DNA from 2 places in the Cytobacillus sp. FSL R5-0569 genome. Region 2 is predicted to be linked to the other one. Evidence: a T-box and tRNA genes for the amino acid it is inferred to sense, from the RefSeq annotation. Region 2 holds a T-box; the other holds one or more tRNA genes.
The links. A T-box is a leader RNA that pairs with one kind of tRNA and senses whether it is charged. The one in region 2 lies ahead of tyrS (tyrosine--tRNA ligase), so its partner is inferred to be a tRNA-Tyr.

Region 1: it encodes a tRNA-Tyr, which carries the amino acid that the T-box ahead of tyrS (tyrosine--tRNA ligase) is inferred to sense. The anticodon was not compared.

What each region holds. Positions count from the first base shown of each region.
Region 1 covers NZ_JBBOWW010000001.1:198,416-206,933, reverse strand. Annotated here, with positions in the region: gene cdaA (diadenylate cyclase CdaA) at 1-57, opposite strand, end outside; gene MKX78_RS01125 (anti-sigma factor family protein) at 302-931, opposite strand; gene sigW (RNA polymerase sigma factor SigW) at 945-1,508, opposite strand; gene MKX78_RS01115 (aspartyl-phosphate phosphatase Spo0E family protein) at 1,830-1,994, shown strand; gene rocF (arginase) at 2,019-2,915, opposite strand; tRNA gene MKX78_RS01105 (tRNA-Lys) at 3,295-3,367, opposite strand; tRNA gene MKX78_RS01100 (tRNA-Gln) at 3,373-3,447, opposite strand; tRNA gene MKX78_RS01095 (tRNA-Tyr) at 3,527-3,610, opposite strand; tRNA gene MKX78_RS01090 (tRNA-Thr) at 3,629-3,704, opposite strand; tRNA gene MKX78_RS01085 (tRNA-Val) at 3,725-3,800, opposite strand; tRNA gene MKX78_RS01080 (tRNA-Glu) at 3,805-3,879, opposite strand; tRNA gene MKX78_RS01075 (tRNA-Thr) at 3,904-3,976, opposite strand; tRNA gene MKX78_RS01070 (tRNA-Asn) at 4,008-4,082, opposite strand; rRNA gene rrf (5S ribosomal RNA) at 4,102-4,218, opposite strand; rRNA gene MKX78_RS01060 (23S ribosomal RNA) at 4,449-7,381, opposite strand; rRNA gene MKX78_RS01055 (16S ribosomal RNA) at 7,708-8,518, opposite strand, start outside.
Region 2 covers NZ_JBBOWW010000001.1:1,519,710-1,528,227, forward strand. Annotated here, with positions in the region: gene MKX78_RS07890 (ABC transporter permease) at 1-911, shown strand, start outside; gene MKX78_RS07895 (ABC transporter ATP-binding protein) at 933-1,727, shown strand; gene MKX78_RS07900 (RrF2 family transcriptional regulator) at 1,844-2,278, opposite strand; gene MKX78_RS07905 (cysteine dioxygenase) at 2,465-2,920, shown strand; gene MKX78_RS07910 (4-hydroxyphenylacetate 3-hydroxylase family protein) at 2,923-4,335, shown strand; gene tyrS (tyrosine--tRNA ligase) at 4,403-5,650, opposite strand; T-box leader at 5,690-5,902, opposite strand; gene MKX78_RS07920 (MarR family winged helix-turn-helix transcriptional regulator) at 5,907-6,386, opposite strand; gene MKX78_RS07925 (helix-turn-helix domain-containing protein) at 6,496-7,047, opposite strand; gene MKX78_RS07930 (AzlC family ABC transporter permease) at 7,169-7,894, shown strand; gene MKX78_RS07935 (AzlD domain-containing protein) at 7,884-8,192, shown strand; gene MKX78_RS07940 (M48 family metallopeptidase) at 8,294-8,518, shown strand, end outside.

The sequences.
Region 1 (8,518 bases), 1.3 Mb from region 2:
ATTCGCTAAAAGCCTTAATAAAGGTAAATCTGTGAAAGATAAATCTAAAAGCGACATTTTCCTTCCTCCAAGTATTTATTTCCACCATTAAAATAGTCGTTTAACCTACTTATTATACCATATTTCTAATGAAATCCAATTTTCTAGTTATGTATACAATCGTGAACGTTATTAAAATATATCCTACATTTTTATTACTACATATGCAAAGATTAAGCGATTTATTAACAAACAATTACATATTTACACTTCTTTGAACAAAGGAAAAAGCCACCGCATTATAGCAGTGACCTATATTCTCTTACTCTTTTTCATCCTCTTGTGTAACAGTCGAGATTAAACTTTTACTTGTATTTTTAATGTGATACCATAACCATTCAAAAAGCTGGTCTACTTCTTTTATTTCTCCTGTGACGTTACCAGCCGAGGCTAAATATTGCTCACCATTAATGACCGTTGCATCCCCTTCGACTTCACCATTTATTTGCAAGTTTCCATTCTTAACAACAACATCTCCCTTGACCACTTCTCCTTCTGGGACAATGACCGTATCGTTCTCAATCACTAGATTAGATTGCTTGGAAACAGACAATGCACTTTCTTGATTCCAGGCAGATAGAACACTTCCAGACATTAAGATAAGAAAGAGTGATGCTGCAGCAAGCATTGGGTGCTTCCTGAGCCACCTTTGTGCACCTACTTTTTTCTTTTCTTTAGGCAGTCTCGCCATCACATTCTCAGTAAAACCTGCAGGCGCTTGGAAATGTGACGTACTCTGGACAAAGGCAATCGCTCGCTTTAGTTCATGAAAATGCATGCGGCATTCTTCACATTGCTCTATATGTGTTTTGAGTAATTGTTTATGCTCATCTGTTATTTCTTCATCTAAATATTCATGCATATATTCAATAATTTCTTCATTACATTTCACTGAAATCACCTTCTTATACGTAGCGTAATTGCTTTCTTAAAGCTTCTCTTCCCCTATGAATCCTCGTTTTCACAGTGCCTAATGGTAGATCTAAGGTCTCACTGATTTCATTCAAGGATAGTTCTTCAATGTACTTAAGCACGATGACCGATCGATATTTTTCCGGTAGCTTCGAAATTTCCATTTGTATGGTTTCCTGCAACTCCATTTTTTCTACATCTTCTTCAGGTAGTTTCGTACTCGCGGGAATTTGTGAGTACATATTTAAACCGTCTGTTCCTGCTACTTCCGCGTCCAAATAATAGTCAGGCTTTTTCTTCCTGATCCGGTCAATACATAGGTTTGTTGCAATGCGATATAACCATGTTGAGAACTTTAAGTTCGTATTGAAGCTTTGTATATTTACATATGCTCGTAAGAAAGCTTCTTGTGCAATATCTTCAGACTCATGTTGATTACCCAACATTCGATAACAGATATGATATACTCTGTCTTTGTATATTTCTACTATTTCAGCGTAAGCATCTTGATCTCCTTTTAATACTTGTTTAATTCTTTTCTTCACCAACAATTCCATCTATTTACCCCCGCTCTATGCGGCTTATCGATAATCATTTACGAATCGATAGCAAAAAGGTTTCACATATTTTTTATTAGGTTCCTTTTCCTCCATAAGTACTTTGGTTATATAAGAGTTATCACATAATATTTTAACAAATTTTAACTAAAGTAGTTTAATTAATTTTCATACTGGGTATAAAGGATTTAAAACCAGTGTGTTGACGAAGGAAAAAAGACCTTCCCTTCAATATTTTTGCTCCAACGAACAAGAGACCATACATTTAAAAATTGTCTACGTGCTGGAATAAAATTTTCAAATGGAAAGGACAATGATCTCATGTATACGGAGGAACTATTAAAAGATATTGAAATACACAGAGCTAAAATGGTTGAACTTGCTTCTATTTCTTCATTTTCAAACCACCAAGTTCTTAAAGCGAGCATTGAATTGGACAACCTAATTAATAGATACTATACATTAACATTAAAAAAAGAAGCTTGAGCATCGACTCAAGCTTCTTTCACTTTATAGTAATTTTTCACCGAATAGCGAGCCCATTAAGGCCACCGCTGCATCAGCTGTTTTATTTCTTTCATCTAATATTGGATTAACCTCAACAAATTCGGCCGAAGTAATCATTTGGGATTCTGCCAGTATTTCCATAGCAAGGTGGCTCTCTCGATAACTTATCCCCCCCATAACTGGTGTACCCACACCAGGTGCATCAGATGGATCAAGACCATCTAAATCTAACGAAAGGTGAACACCATCTGTTCGGTCTTGTAAATAACTAATCGTCTCTTCCATTACCCTCGGCATCCCTAAGCGATCAATTTCATGCATCGTAAAGACTTTTATTCCCTTGGCTTTAATCAAATCCCTTTCGCCTTGGTCTAAAGACCTTGCTCCTATAATCACAACATTTTCAGGCTTCAACTTCTTATGGACTCCTCCTACCTCTAATAACAATGGATGCCCATATCCTAGAGCGACTGCTAAGGACATCCCATGAATATTACCGGATGGCGAAGTATCTGCTGTATTTAAGTCCCCGTGTGCATCGTACCAAATCACACCTAAGTTATGATAATGCTGTAATAAACCAGCTAACGTACCAATAGCGATACTATGATCCCCTCCTAAAACAAGAGGAAATGCTCCTTTTTTTACTACCCCATCAACTTGATCTGCTAAGATTTTAGTCTTTTCTGCAATTAAGTCCAAGTTTCTTAAACCTGTTTCCTTATCTATTTGTTCAGTCGACCTACCTATTTCAATATCACCTAAATCATCAACTTGGTGATTAAGTTCTTGTAATCTATTTTCAATGCCCGCATATCGGATGGCACTTGGCCCCATGTCTACCCCTCTTCGTAATTGTCCCAAGTCCATCGGCATACCAATAATTGAAATGTTTTTCATTTAGTTGCTCCCCCTACTAAAGAATGAATTCTCTCTCTATTGTAAACGGTTACATTCTGATGGTTCAACTGTGCAAAATTTTGTATATCTATACAAAAAAAGGGCATTTATTATTGCTCTGGGTCAATTACTGTGGGCAGGATAGCAGAACACAAACGGAAAATGATATATTTCTAAACACAGATTGAATTACAAATCACCAAAAATAGATGCGCTTCTTCTGCTTACTTAGTTAAGTCAGCTTAAAGGATTGTACAAAGAAAGGCCCTGTGATATCTCATACAAGAAGTATGTGGGTAATTTCCTTATGTTTAATCTCATGGGAAAAATACAAGATAACAAATAAAAATCCTTAAACATAAAATGTTTAAGGATTAAGTGAGCCATGAAGGACTCGAACCTTCGACCCTCTGATTAAAAGTCAGATGCTCTACCAACTGAGCTAATGGCTCGAAAATGGCTGGGCTAGCAGGGATCGAACCTGCGAATGACGGAATCAAAATCCGTTGCCTTACCGCTTGGCTATAGCCCATCGTATGTAAAAAAACAAAATAAAAAGGACTAATTATATTATGTCCGCTTTTTGGATTTTCATTCAAATAAAATTGAAATGGTGGAGGGGGGCAGATTCGAACTGCCGAACCCGAAGGAGCGGATTTACAGTCCGCCGCGTTTAGCCACTTCGCTACCCCTCCGACATAAATATATTAAAATGGTGCCGGCCAGAGGACTTGAACCCCCAACCTACTGATTACAAGTCAGTTGCTCTACCAATTGAGCTAGGCCGGCCCATCTATAGTAAATTGAAATGGTGGAGGATGACGGGATCGAACCGCCGACCCTCTGCTTGTAAGGCAGATGCTCTCCCAGCTGAGCTAATCCTCCAAAATGGTGACCCCTACGGGATTCGAACCCGTGTTACCGCCGTGAAAGGGCGGTGTCTTAACCGCTTGACCAAGGGGCCAAAAATATTTAAAGTTCTTACCAGAGCTTCCAACCGGGCTCGAACCGGTGACCTCTTCCTTACCATGGAAGTGCTCTACCTGCTGAGCTATGGAAGCATCAGCTAAATATCTTTGATTTTGTTTAAAATGGCTCCGCAGGTAGGATTCGAACCTACGACCGTTCGGTTAACAGCCGAATGCTCTACCACTGAGCTACTGCGGAATAATATGATAATATGTATGCCCGGCAACGTCCTACTCTCACAAGGGGACAGCCCCTAACTACCATCGGCGCTGAGAAGCTTAACTTCCGTGTTCGGTATGGGAACGGGTGTGACCTTCTCGCTATCGCCACCGGACTATGAAATTGTAAGGGAATCGTTCCCTCAAAACTAGGTAATGTTGAAGAAGATATTTATTGAGTAATCGCCTATGCGTTGCTGACGCGACTACTTACGTAGTGCTGTCTAGCTGCGGCGCCTAGGTGCTCGAGGTCATAAGCCAAATTTGTCATGAGGTTAAAGAACAACCTCCTGTCAAATTTGGCTTATGCTTGTCGCACCTGGGCAAGGCGCCTCCGCATTTCGAATTGGTTAAGTCCTCGATCGATTAGTATTAGTCAGCTACATGTGTCGCCACACTTCCACCTCTAACCTATCAACCTGATCATCTTTCAGGGATCTTACTAGCTTGCGCTATGGGAAATCTCATCTCGAGGGGGGCTTCATGCTTAGATGCTTTCAGCACTTATCCCTTCCGCACATAGCTACCCAGCGATGCCTTTGGCAAGACAACTGGTACACCAGCGGTGCGTCCATCCCGGTCCTCTCGTACTAAGGACAGCTCCTCTCAAATTTCCTGCGCCCACGACGGATAGGGACCGAACTGTCTCACGACGTTCTGAACCCAGCTCGCGTACCGCTTTAATGGGCGAACAGCCCAACCCTTGGGACCGACTACAGCCCCAGGATGCGATGAGCCGACATCGAGGTGCCAAACCTCCCCGTCGATGTGGACTCTTGGGGGAGATAAGCCTGTTATCCCCGGGGTAGCTTTTATCCGTTGAGCGATGGCCCTTCCATGCGGAACCACCGGATCACTAAGCCCGACTTTCGTCCCTGCTCGACTTGTAGGTCTCGCAGTCAAGCTCCCTTGTGCCTTTACACTCTACGAATGATTTCCAACCATTCTGAGGGAACCTTTGGGCGCCTCCGTTACTCTTTAGGAGGCGACCGCCCCAGTCAAACTGCCCACCTGACACTGTCTCCCATCCCGATAAGGGATGTGGGTTAGAATTTCAATACAGCCAGGGTAGTATCCCACCGACGCCTCCACCGAAGCTAGCGCTCCGGCTTCTAAGGCTCCTACCTATCCTGTACAAGCTGTACCAAAATTCAATATCAGGCTACAGTAAAGCTCCACGGGGTCTTTCCGTCCTGTCGCGGGTAACCTGCATCTTCACAGGTACTATAATTTCACCGAGTCTCTCGTTGAGACAGTGCCCAGATCGTTACGCCTTTCGTGCGGGTCGGAACTTACCCGACAAGGAATTTCGCTACCTTAGGACCGTTATAGTTACGGCCGCCGTTTACTGGGGCTTCGATTCAAAGCTTCGCGTGAGCTAACCTCTCCTCTTAACCTTCCAGCACCGGGCAGGCGTCAGCCCCTATACTTCGCCTTGCGGCTTCGCAGAGACCTGTGTTTTTGCTAAACAGTCGCCTGGGCCTATTCACTGCGGCTCATCAAGGCTTTAACACCCTAATGAGCACCCCTTCTCCCGAAGTTACGGGGTCATTTTGCCGAGTTCCTTAACGAGAGTTCTCTCGCTCACCTTAGGATTCTCTCCTCGCCTACCTGTGTCGGTTTGCGGTACGGGCACCTTATTCCTCGCTAGAGGCTTTTCTTGGCAGTGTGGAATCAAGAACTTCGGTACTAAATTTCCCTCGCTATCACAGCTCAAGGTATGTGACCATGGGATTTGCCTCATGGTCCCTCTAACTGCTTAGACGCACATCCAATAGTGCGCTTACCCTATCCTCCTGCGTCCCCCCATCACTCAAACAGAATACGGTGGTACAGGAATATCAACCTGTTGTCCATCGCCTACGCTTTTCAGCCTCGGCTTAGGTCCCGACTAACCCTGAGCGGACGAGCCTTCCTCAGGAAACCTTAGGCATTCGGTGGATGGGATTCTCACCCATCTTTCGCTACTCATACCGGCATTCTCACTTCTAAGCGCTCCACCAGTCCTTACGGTCTAGCTTCAACGCCCTTAGAACGCTCTCCTACCACTGAACATCAACGATGTTCAATCCACAGCTTCGGTGATACGTTTAGCCCCGGTACATTTTCGGCGCGGAGTCACTCGACCAGTGAGCTATTACGCACTCTTTAAATGGTGGCTGCTTCTAAGCCAACATCCTGGTTGTCTAAGCAACTCCACATCCTTTTCCACTTAACGTATACTTTGGGACCTTAGCTGGTGGTCTGGGCTGTTTCCCTCTTGACTACGGATCTTATCACTCGCAGTCTGACTCCCATGGATAAATCTTTGGCATTCGGAGTTTGTCTGAATTCGGTAACCCGATGAGGGCCCCTAGTCCAAACAGTGCTCTACCTCCAAGATTCTTACGCATGAGGCTAGCCCTAAAGCTATTTCGGAGAGAACCAGCTATCTCCAAGTTCGATTGGAATTTCTCCGCTACCCACACCTCATCCCCGCACTTTTCAACGTACGTGGGTTCGGGCCTCCATCCAGTGTTACCTGGACTTCACCCTGGACATGGGTAGATCACCTGGTTTCGGGTCTACGACCACATACTCATTCGCCCTATTCAGACTCGCTTTCGCTACGGCTCCGTCTGTCCAACTTAACCTCGCATGTAATCGTAACTCGCCGGTTCATTCTACAAAAGGCACGCTATCACCCATTAACGGGCTCTAACTACTTGTAGGCACACGGTTTCAGGATCTCTTTCACTCCCCTTCCGGGGTGCTTTTCACCTTTCCCTCACGGTACTGGTTCACTATCGGTCACTAGGGAGTATTTAGCCTTGGGAGATGGTCCTCCCTGCTTCCGACGGGATTTCTCGTGTCCCGCCGTACTCAGGATCCACTCTGGAGGGAACGAAGTTTCAACTACAGGGCTTTTACCTCCTATGGCGGGCCTTTCCAGACCTCTTCGTCTATCTCGTTCCTTTGTAACTCCGTATAGAATGTCCTACAACCCCAAGAGGCAAGCCTCTTGGTTTGGGCTAATCCCGTTTCGCTCGCCGCTACTCAGGGAATCGCGTTTGCTTTCTCTTCCTCCGGGTACTTAGATGTTTCAGTTCCCCGGGTCTGCCTTCCATACCCTATGTATTCAGGTATGGATCCTATCCCATAACGGATAGGGGGTTTCCCCATTCGGAAATCTCCGGATCAAAGCTTACTTACAGCTCCCCGAAGCATATCGGTGTTAGTCCCGTCCTTCATCGGCTCCTAGTGCCAAGGCATTCACCGTGCGCCCTTATTAACTTAACCATTGTTCGGCTTGCGATAAGCTACGCATTTCGGCGTCAGCTCACTCGTCAACATCCTCATGTGCACAAGACGCACACTCCGGTGTTTCCTCGCTCGCTTCCTTGAACTGCTTGCTTCTCACAACCCTCTCGGTTGTGTTTATTAAAAAAGTTTAGTATTTTAAATCAATCTATAATATATAGAGAGAAAAAATAACTAAGGTGGCGATTACTCGGTAATCTTCTTCATTACATTATCTAGTTTTCAAAGAACGATTGAATTGAGAGATTATACTCTCAAAACTGAACGAACAGTCTAACATCAAGTTAATTCCGTATATTCCTTAGAAAGGAGGTGATCCAGCCGCACCTTCCGATACGGCTACCTTGTTACGACTTCACCCCAATCATCTGTCCCACCTTAGGCGGCTGGCTCCAAAAGGTTACCCCACCGACTTCGGGTGTTACAAACTCTCGTGGTGTGACGGGCGGTGTGTACAAGGCCCGGGAACGTATTCACCGCGGCATGCTGATCCGCGATTACTAGCGATTCCGGCTTCATGTAGGCGAGTTGCAGCCTACAATCCGAACTGAGAATGGTTTTATGGGATTGGCTAAACCTCGCGGTCTTGCAGCCCTTTGTACCATCCATTGTAGCACGTGTGTAGCCCAGGTCATAAGGGGCATGATGATTTGACGTCATCCCCACCTTCCTCCGGTTTGTCACCGGCAGTCACCTTAGAGTGCCCAACTAAATGCTGGCAACTAAGATCAAGGGTTGCGCTCGTTGCGGGACTTAACCCAACATCTCACGACACGAGCTGACGACAACCATGCACCACCTGTCACTCTGTCCCCCGAAGGGGAAAGTCCTATCTCTAGGATTGTCAGAGGATGTCAAGACCTGGTAAGGTTCTTCGCGTTGCTTCGAATTAAACCACATGCTCCACCGCTTGTGCGGGCCCCCGTCAATTCCTTTGAGTTTCAACCTTGCGGTCGTACTCCCCAGGCGGAGTGCTTAATGCGTTTGCTGCAGCACTAAAGGGCGGAAACCCTCTAACACTTAGCACTCATCGTTTACGGCGTGGACTACCAGGGTATCTAATCCTGTTTGCTCCCCACGCTTTCGCGCCTCAGCGTCAGTTACAGACCAGAAAGT
Region 2 (8,518 bases):
ATGCATTAATGGCGTTAGGTGTATATTTATCTTTTAGAGTATTAGATTTTCCTGATTTAACTGTTGATGGTAGTTTCGTCACTGGTGGAGCAGTTGCTGCCGTTTTAATTGTAGGAGGAACGAATCCATTCTTAGCAACAATTTTAGCATTCGTTGCCGGTTTCCTAGCTGGCAGCGTGACAGGATTACTTCACACAAAAGGAAAGATCAATCCTTTATTATCAGGGATTATCATGATGATTGCTTTGTACTCTATTAATCTACGCATTATGGGTAAGTCGAATATCCCACTATTATCAGAGGAAACCGTCATTACAAAACTAACTGATTTTTGGCAAGGATTAGGTTTAGATAACGCCTTAGCTTTCATTGGCTTTGTGCCAAAAACATGGGCAATCTTAATTCTCATGCTGATATTGGCTCTTTTTGTCAAAGTAATTATTGATTGGTTCTTGAAAACTGATATTGGTCTGGCCATTCGAGCAACAGGTAATAATGAAACGATGATTCGTAGCTTTTCAGCGAATACAGATACATTAAAAATATTAGGTCTAGGGCTATCTAACGGTTTGGTAGCTTTATCAGGTGGCTTAGTGGCACAATACAATGGTTTCAGTGATGTCGGCATGGGTATAGGCATGATTGTTATTGGGCTTGCTTCTGTTATTATCGGCGAAGCGATTTTTGGTGCAAAAACAATTGTTCGAGCAACATTAGCTGTTATCGGTGGGGCGATTCTGTATCGAATTATTGTTACATTAGCGCTACGCGTGGAGTTCTTAGAAACGGGAGATATGAAATTAATTACGGCATTGATTGTCGTCTTCGCGCTTGTACTACCGAAGATTCTTGAGAAGCAAAAAGAGAGACAACGAAAGAAAAAACGAATGCTTCAAGCAGGAATGGAATAAGTAGAAGAGAGGGGTGACGACATGCTTGAATTAAATCAGATTCATAAAATCTTCAATGAAGGCACACCAGATGAGAAGATTGCACTAACACAGATGAATCTCGATCTTCATCAAGGCGATTTTATGACGGTCATTGGTAGTAATGGTGCAGGAAAATCGACTTTAATGAACATTATCTCAGGGAAGTTAATACCGGATGTCGGTCAAATAATTATTGATAGAAAAAATGTATCGAATGTAAAGGAAAATAAACGGGCACGTCTAATAGGGCGCGTATTCCAAGACCCAATGGCAGGGACTGCACCTGCAATGACGATCGAAGAGAACTTAGCCATTGCCTACACAAGAACGAGATCACGCGGCTTGCATATAGGCGTTTCGAAGAAAAGAAAATTGTTTTTTCAAGAAAAATTAGAGATGCTTCATTTAGGTTTGGAAAACAGACTGCAAGCAAAAGTAGGTTTATTATCAGGTGGTGAGAGGCAGGCATTGTCTCTTTTGATGGCAACCTTCACAGAACCTAAAATCCTTTTATTGGATGAGCATACGGCTGCTTTAGATCCATCCCGGGCAGAATTGATTACGAATTTAACGAAAGAAATTGTTGCTAAATACCAATTAACGACATTAATGGTAACTCATAATATGCAGCAAGCGATCGATCTAGGAAATCGGTTAATTATGATGGATAAAGGCCAGATTATTTTTTCTGCGGATGAGAAGCAAAAATCGCAGCTTACGGTTGAAAAATTATTAAATGAATTTCAACAAATTCGTGGTGAAAAAATGAACAGTGACCGTGCAATACTTGCATAAATGAAGATTTTAGTGTGAGAAAGAGTCCGTTAGTGGACTCTTTTTTTTGTGGTGGGGACTTGATTTTTGTTCTATCAATAGATTGTTTATAAATACGATAGCAGGGTGATTTCTATTTAATGATTTTGTCTTGGTGAAGGAATGTTGCGGTTGATCAAATCTTGTAATGAAACTTGATCTAAGATAAAGGCAATTTCTTCACGCAATAGTGCCCATAGTGGCTGAAGCACACACCCTTGATCTTCTAATGGACAATATTCATAAGCGGTGATACTGACACAACTCATCGGTGCAAGTGGACCTTCTAGTTGACGAATGACCTCTCCTATATTAATCTCATGACTTTCTTTCTTTAACATATAGCCCCCGTAGACACCTCGTTTACTTTTTACATAACCATGGCTTTTTAAAAGAAGTAGAATTTGTTCCAAATATTGAACAGGTACTAATGTTTGAGCTGAAATGTCTTTGATGGTTATAACAGTTCCTTCATTATTCCCGAGAACAATTAATGAACGCAGCGCATATTCACCTTTACTCGATATTTTCAAAAGTTCGGCCTCCTGTTAAACATCTTATAAAAGGGTATTAGTGCTTTCATAGAATTATAACCTAGGCTTCTACTCATTTTCTTGCATTCTAATCACGAAAGTACAAGCTTGTCATATTGTATTTTAGAAAGTTGAGAAAGTCGATCAACTATTCATAGAATTGCATGTAAAGGAGCGATTTACACCGTGACATTTCAAGAAAAAGTTCGCCAAGTTTTACAAGAAAAAGAAGTGCCTTTAGATAAGGCGATTCGTTCATTAAATATTTGTTCAAAAGAGTTGGAGCCTTATATTACACAACCGCAAGGGATGTTAGAGTATGGGAGAAACGTCATTTATCGCAATCAGCAGGTTGAGGTCATTGTTGTTTATCTTCCGCCATTTGCTAAAACGCTTGTCCATGATCATGGTTTTTCAAAAGGAGAAGTTTATGTTGTTCAGGGAAGCTTACTTAATCTCATTTATCATAAAGATTTATCGGTTAATAAAATTGAGTCATATAAGGCAGATGAGTCTTTTCATGTACAAGGGGATACCATTCATCTCATGTTTAATCCCACACCATTCGAGGTCATTAGTTTTCATGTGTATTCACCGCCATTAGCACATAATCAGACTTATCCTGCTGAAGGGAGAGAATAAGCTTGTTTATAGAAAGCTTAAAGGATGGCAGAAATGTGTGGTTGAACGGTAAAAGAATTGATATTACCGAAGATACAAATTTTAGAGGTACGTTGACGACGATTGAATCCTTGTTTTCGCAATTAACGAACCCAAAGTTACAGCCATTAATCGGTTATTTTGATGATGATTTACAGCAATGGGTGCATAAGGCTTTTTATTTGCCAAGAAATATCACTGAATTACAGGAAAGGCGCACGGCTTTTGAGGCATGGGCGAAAGATACGAACGGCATGATGAGTCGACTTTCCGATTATGCCCGTTCGCGAGTGGCAGGCTGGTATGCAAATAGAGAAGCGTATCGTGAATTAGATCCGCATTTCCCAGGAAAAATAGAGGCTTATTATCATATAGCCAAAAGAGAAAATCGTTTCATTGCCATTGTTCAAAGAGATCCGCAAATCAACCGGAGTGCTAATGAGTATTATAATACGAAAAAGTTAGGTTTATTGAGAATAACAAAAAAGACAAACGAAGGCGTATATATTAATGGGGCTAAGATGATTGGCACTTCCGCACCTTATGCCCATGATATTATTGTTTATCCCTTAGCACCTTTAGATGAGGCGAAGAACGATTTAGCGCATATGCTGATTGTGCCCGCAAATGCTAAGGGCTTGCATATGGTTTGTCGTGAGTCTTTTGCAGAAGCGTCGCAAGTTGAACATTCCCTTAGTGCACAATACGATGAAATGGATGCGGTCCTGATTTTCGATGATGTCTTTGTTCCGTGGGAGAGAGTTTTACTGCATGATAACCCTATTGCTTTAGCTCAGTTAAAAGTTGATTCTATTTCTAATAGCTTAGCGTATCATCAAGCCATTGTGCGCTTGCAAACGAAGTTATCTTTTATGGCAGCAGTAGCAAATGCCATGGCACATGTGATTGGAGCAGATGGCTATTTACATGTACAAGAAAAGCTAGGGGAACTTATTATCCAAATTCGCACAATTGAAGGGTTAATCATTGCCGCTGAACAAAATGGAAAGTTGGAGAAAGACATTTATATTCCAGATTTTAATTATATTCAAACAGCGAGAGTACTGGGGACGAAATATTATCCCAATGCAGTTGAAATCATTCAATTAATAGGTGCTGGCGGCTTGATACAATTACCTTCGTCCATGGCCGATCTATCAGGTCAAATCAGTCAGTTGACACAACAGTATTATAAAGGGAAGAATGCTACTGCAGAAGAAAGGACGAAGCTATTTAAATTAGCTTGGGATTTAATAGGTTCACCTTTTGGTTCTCGTCATGAATTATACGAGCGCTTTTATTCTGGGGATCCGATGCTGCAAACAGCAGATATGTGGCGGAAATATGATAAAAAAGAGTGGACGAGACAGCTAGCTCCCTTTTGGAAAAACTGTTAGTAGAAGAAGCCTAAACATTGAAATAGCCACCTGATAAAAGGTGACTATTTTTAAATTACCTCACAACCTAATTCTTTAACAATAATTTCATGAATTTTCTTTTACCTACTGAAACAATCATATTATGGCTAATCGTAGTCGTTTCCATATCAGTGATGATTTTTTTACCATCTATTTTAATTGCGCCACCAGCAATCATTCTTTTAGCCTCGGATTTTGAAGGCAGTAAGCCTGTATCTACTAACAATTGCACAATGGTGATAGAAGTTGGGCCAGTCCATGTCATTGTCGGCAGTTCTTCAGGTACTTCTCCTTTTTGGAAAATCGTAATAAATTGTTGTTCTGCTTTTTCAGCTGCCTCTTCATCATGGTACATTTGTACAATTAGCTTTGCTAATTGCATCTTTACATTACGTGGATGGAGGGTTCGCTTATCTAGCCCTTCTTCTATCTCAGTTATTTCTTCAGGTGTAAGTGGAGTAATAAGTGTAAAGTACTTCACCATGAGTTCATCCGGAATGGACATCGCTTTCCCGTACATTTCGTTTGCTGGTTCATTAATACCGATATAATTATTCTTCGATTTTGACATTTTCTCAACGCCATCTAACCCTTCAAGTAGTGGCATCAACAGCGCAATTTGCTTAGGTTTCCCAAATTTCTCTTGAAAGTGCCTACCCATAAGGACATTAAAGTGTTGATCAGTGCCTCCTAACTCAATACCACATTCAAGCACAACAGAATCGTATCCTTGCATGACTGGGTAGAAGAATTCGTGTAAAGAAATCGGCTTCCCGAAGGCAATTCTTTCTTCAAAGTCATCACGTTCCATTAAGCGGGCAATGGTAATTTTACCTGCTAATTGAATGACTTCATCAAACTTAAGTTGAGAGAGCCATGTTGAATTATAATGTAATTCAACTTTTTCCATATCGAGTACTTTACCAAATTGCTCAAAGTAAGTTTGGGCGTTATGCTTCACTTCTTCATCGGTTAATGGTTTTCTAGCGATGGACTTACCTGTCGGATCACCAATCTTACCAGTAAAATCCCCAATTAATAATTGAATCGTATGACCATTATCTTGAAATTGCTTTAATTTCTTTAAAACAACCGTATGACCTAAATGAACGTCAGGAGCTGAAGGGTCTAAGCCAAGCTTTATCTTTAAAGGTTTATTTAATAAAATAGATTTTGCTAACTTTTCTTCTAATTCTTCAGTGGGTATTATTTCTTGCACACCTTGTTTGTATAACTTTAATTGTCTCTGTAACTCTTTTAATTGCTGTTCTGATAATTTTTCTTTCACAATTATTCACATCCTTAAAAAATAATAAAAATCCACATCCCTGATAAAAGGGACGTGGATTTCACGCGTTACCACCCTAATTGAGAAGTATAATACTTCTCCACCTCAACATTTAACGAACGTAGCCGTTCATTGCAAGTAGCAATGAAAGTTCAAGAAGTTGTAATTCGCTTCATCCTTTATACCGACTCTCAGTCATTTGTCGGCTCTCTGTGATAGGGAGGAGGTTGCTACTAAGACTTCTATCATCACTTTTTCTTTATTAAAATTTATTGTCTTTAATGAGCCGGTAAAGGGTTGCAGCTAATTGCTTTTGATCGTCCGTTTTTAACCCTTTAACAATGGAGATTTCTCCCTCATGAAATTCGGGATAAAGCTCTTCAATGACGTCTCTACCCTTAGGTGTAATCACAACAAAAGTGTTTCGGCGATCTCTTGGGTCGGTTTCCCTTCTGCAAAATGACTTATTCTCTAATGTACGCATAATATTACTGATTGTTGCTTTTGATACACCTGCAGAAAGGGCAAGCTCTTTTGTTTCCATTTTTCCATATATCCATAAATCATAAAGAATCGAAAAGGAAGTCCAAGAGATTTTATGCTTGGCTAACACTTCTTGCTCTAGCTTATTTTTAATGCCTTGGCCAATGCGATATAGGCTAGTGACTACGGCTATTGCATTTGGCTCTATCGTTGTTTTTTTACTTATCTTTTGAATGACCGTTGACTCTTCAGGATGCAAATAGCCATCTTCGTCTAATTGGTGAATAGGATCACCCCTCTTTTATTTTCAGAATCATTAGCTATGAAATGATTCTACAAAAAAAGAAACAGAATTGCAACCCTTAAACTTAAGGGTAATACAAAACTGTTTGATAAATAATCATATCTTCCCCAATATTGCGATACGTATGTGCTTTGTTGGCGGAGAAACGGATGGAATTACCTGGTTGAATGGTGTATTGTTGTTCATTAATTTCAAGTTGTAGTGTACCAGTAATCACCGTTACATACTCTTCAACACCTTCATTATGTTTTTCTGATAGATGTTCATAACCTGTCTCAATCTCGACAGTAAAAATTTCAAACTTTTTCCTTGGGTCAAATGGGAAGACCGGATATACGCGATATTTCCCACTATACTCCATAATGGGGCTTATATCATGGCGATTAACCACATGAATAGGAGACTGCTGTTCCTTAATTAAAGATGAGAAGGAAACTTGTAATCCTGTGGCAATCTTCCATAATGTTGTCACTGTTGGGTTGGATTCACCACGTTCTATTTGCCCAAGCATCGCTTTACTTACATTAGTTAAGTTTGCTGTAGTATCTAGACTTAAACCTCGTGCTTTACGTAGATTTTTTAAGTTAACACCGATATTTTTTTGAATATTATCCATAATTCCTCCGAAAATGATTGTTTATTATAACGTACGAATGTATAATATATTGTACAAATAACTAATCAGTTTATTTATTCAATATTATACTATTTTTTGGGATGAAGGGTAGGGAGAAATCTTGGCGGAGCTATTGTTACAAACAAGAGAAGTACCATTTCGAAAAGGGGTGCAGGCTGGTGTAAGTATTGCGATTGGTTATGCCCCCGTTGCACTTACGTTTGGCTTATTAGCAAAGACAACAGGTTTATCTTTTATAGAGACTGTACTTATGAGTATGATTGTTTTTGCAGGTGCATCACAATATATGGCACTTAGCTTAATTAGTTTAGGGACGAGTACTTTCGAAATTATTTTTACAACTTTTATTGTTAATATTCGCCATTTTCTGATGAGTACAGCGCTTAATGAAAAAGCCGAAGATGACAGACTAATGAAAAAGGCACTCTATTCATTCGGCATTACAGATGAATCTTTTTCAGTTATTGCTACAAAAGATGGCGTGCAAAAAACTGGTTTTATTTTAGGTGTGAATATCATTGGGTATATGAGCTGGGTTACCTTTACTGCTCTTGGGTTCGTCGTTGGTGCAAACTTGCCACAAGTGTTACAAGAAAGCATGACAGTTGCGCTATATGCAATGTTTATTGGTCTACTTGTCCCTTCGATGAAAGGCAGTGCTAAAGTTGTTTACCTTGCTGCTATTGCTGCCGGATTAAACACTATTTTTACCTTTACCGGTGCACTTTCAACAGGATGGTCAATTGTTATAGCAACTTTAATTTCTTCCGTTCTTGTTGAGGTTATAGAAGGAATGAAGAGGGAGGATCGGCAAAATGAGCAATGAAGTACTTTGGTTAATTATTGGCATGGGTCTTGTTACATATCTTCCAAGGGTTGCGCCATTTTTACTTTTTAAAGGAAAGGAACTGCCTATATTTGTGCAATCTGTTCTGAAAAATGTTCCTTATGCGACTCTCGGTGCTCTTATTTTTCCTGGGGTTTTGCTTATTGGAGAAAGCATCTGGTACGGCTTACTTGGTGCAGCGATTGCGTTTATTGTTGCTTATATTGGCGCGAATGTAGTCTTTGTTGTCCTTAGTGCTATTATTGTTTTGTCAGGTTACTCCTTATTCATCAGTTAGTTATTTCTTTCCTCTTTTTTGCAGTTCTAAATATGGAAAAGTATACTAAACTAAGTATGAAGGGTTGTACTTTTTTCATTGAGATTAAAGGAGGGAACAAATTGGCAAGAAAAATTGGTCTTTATGGCATTCTTGGCTACTTTTTATATGGTTTATTCTTTTATTGGTATTTATTCCATTTTGCAAATACAGATTTACCATTCGAGTATCAAGGTACAGTTGCTGATCCTGCCACTTTTTTAAATGGTAGAGAACTTGTATTAACTGAGGAATATTCAAAAATACGTAATTTACTATTTTTCTTGTCTACACCTTTTGAATGGATG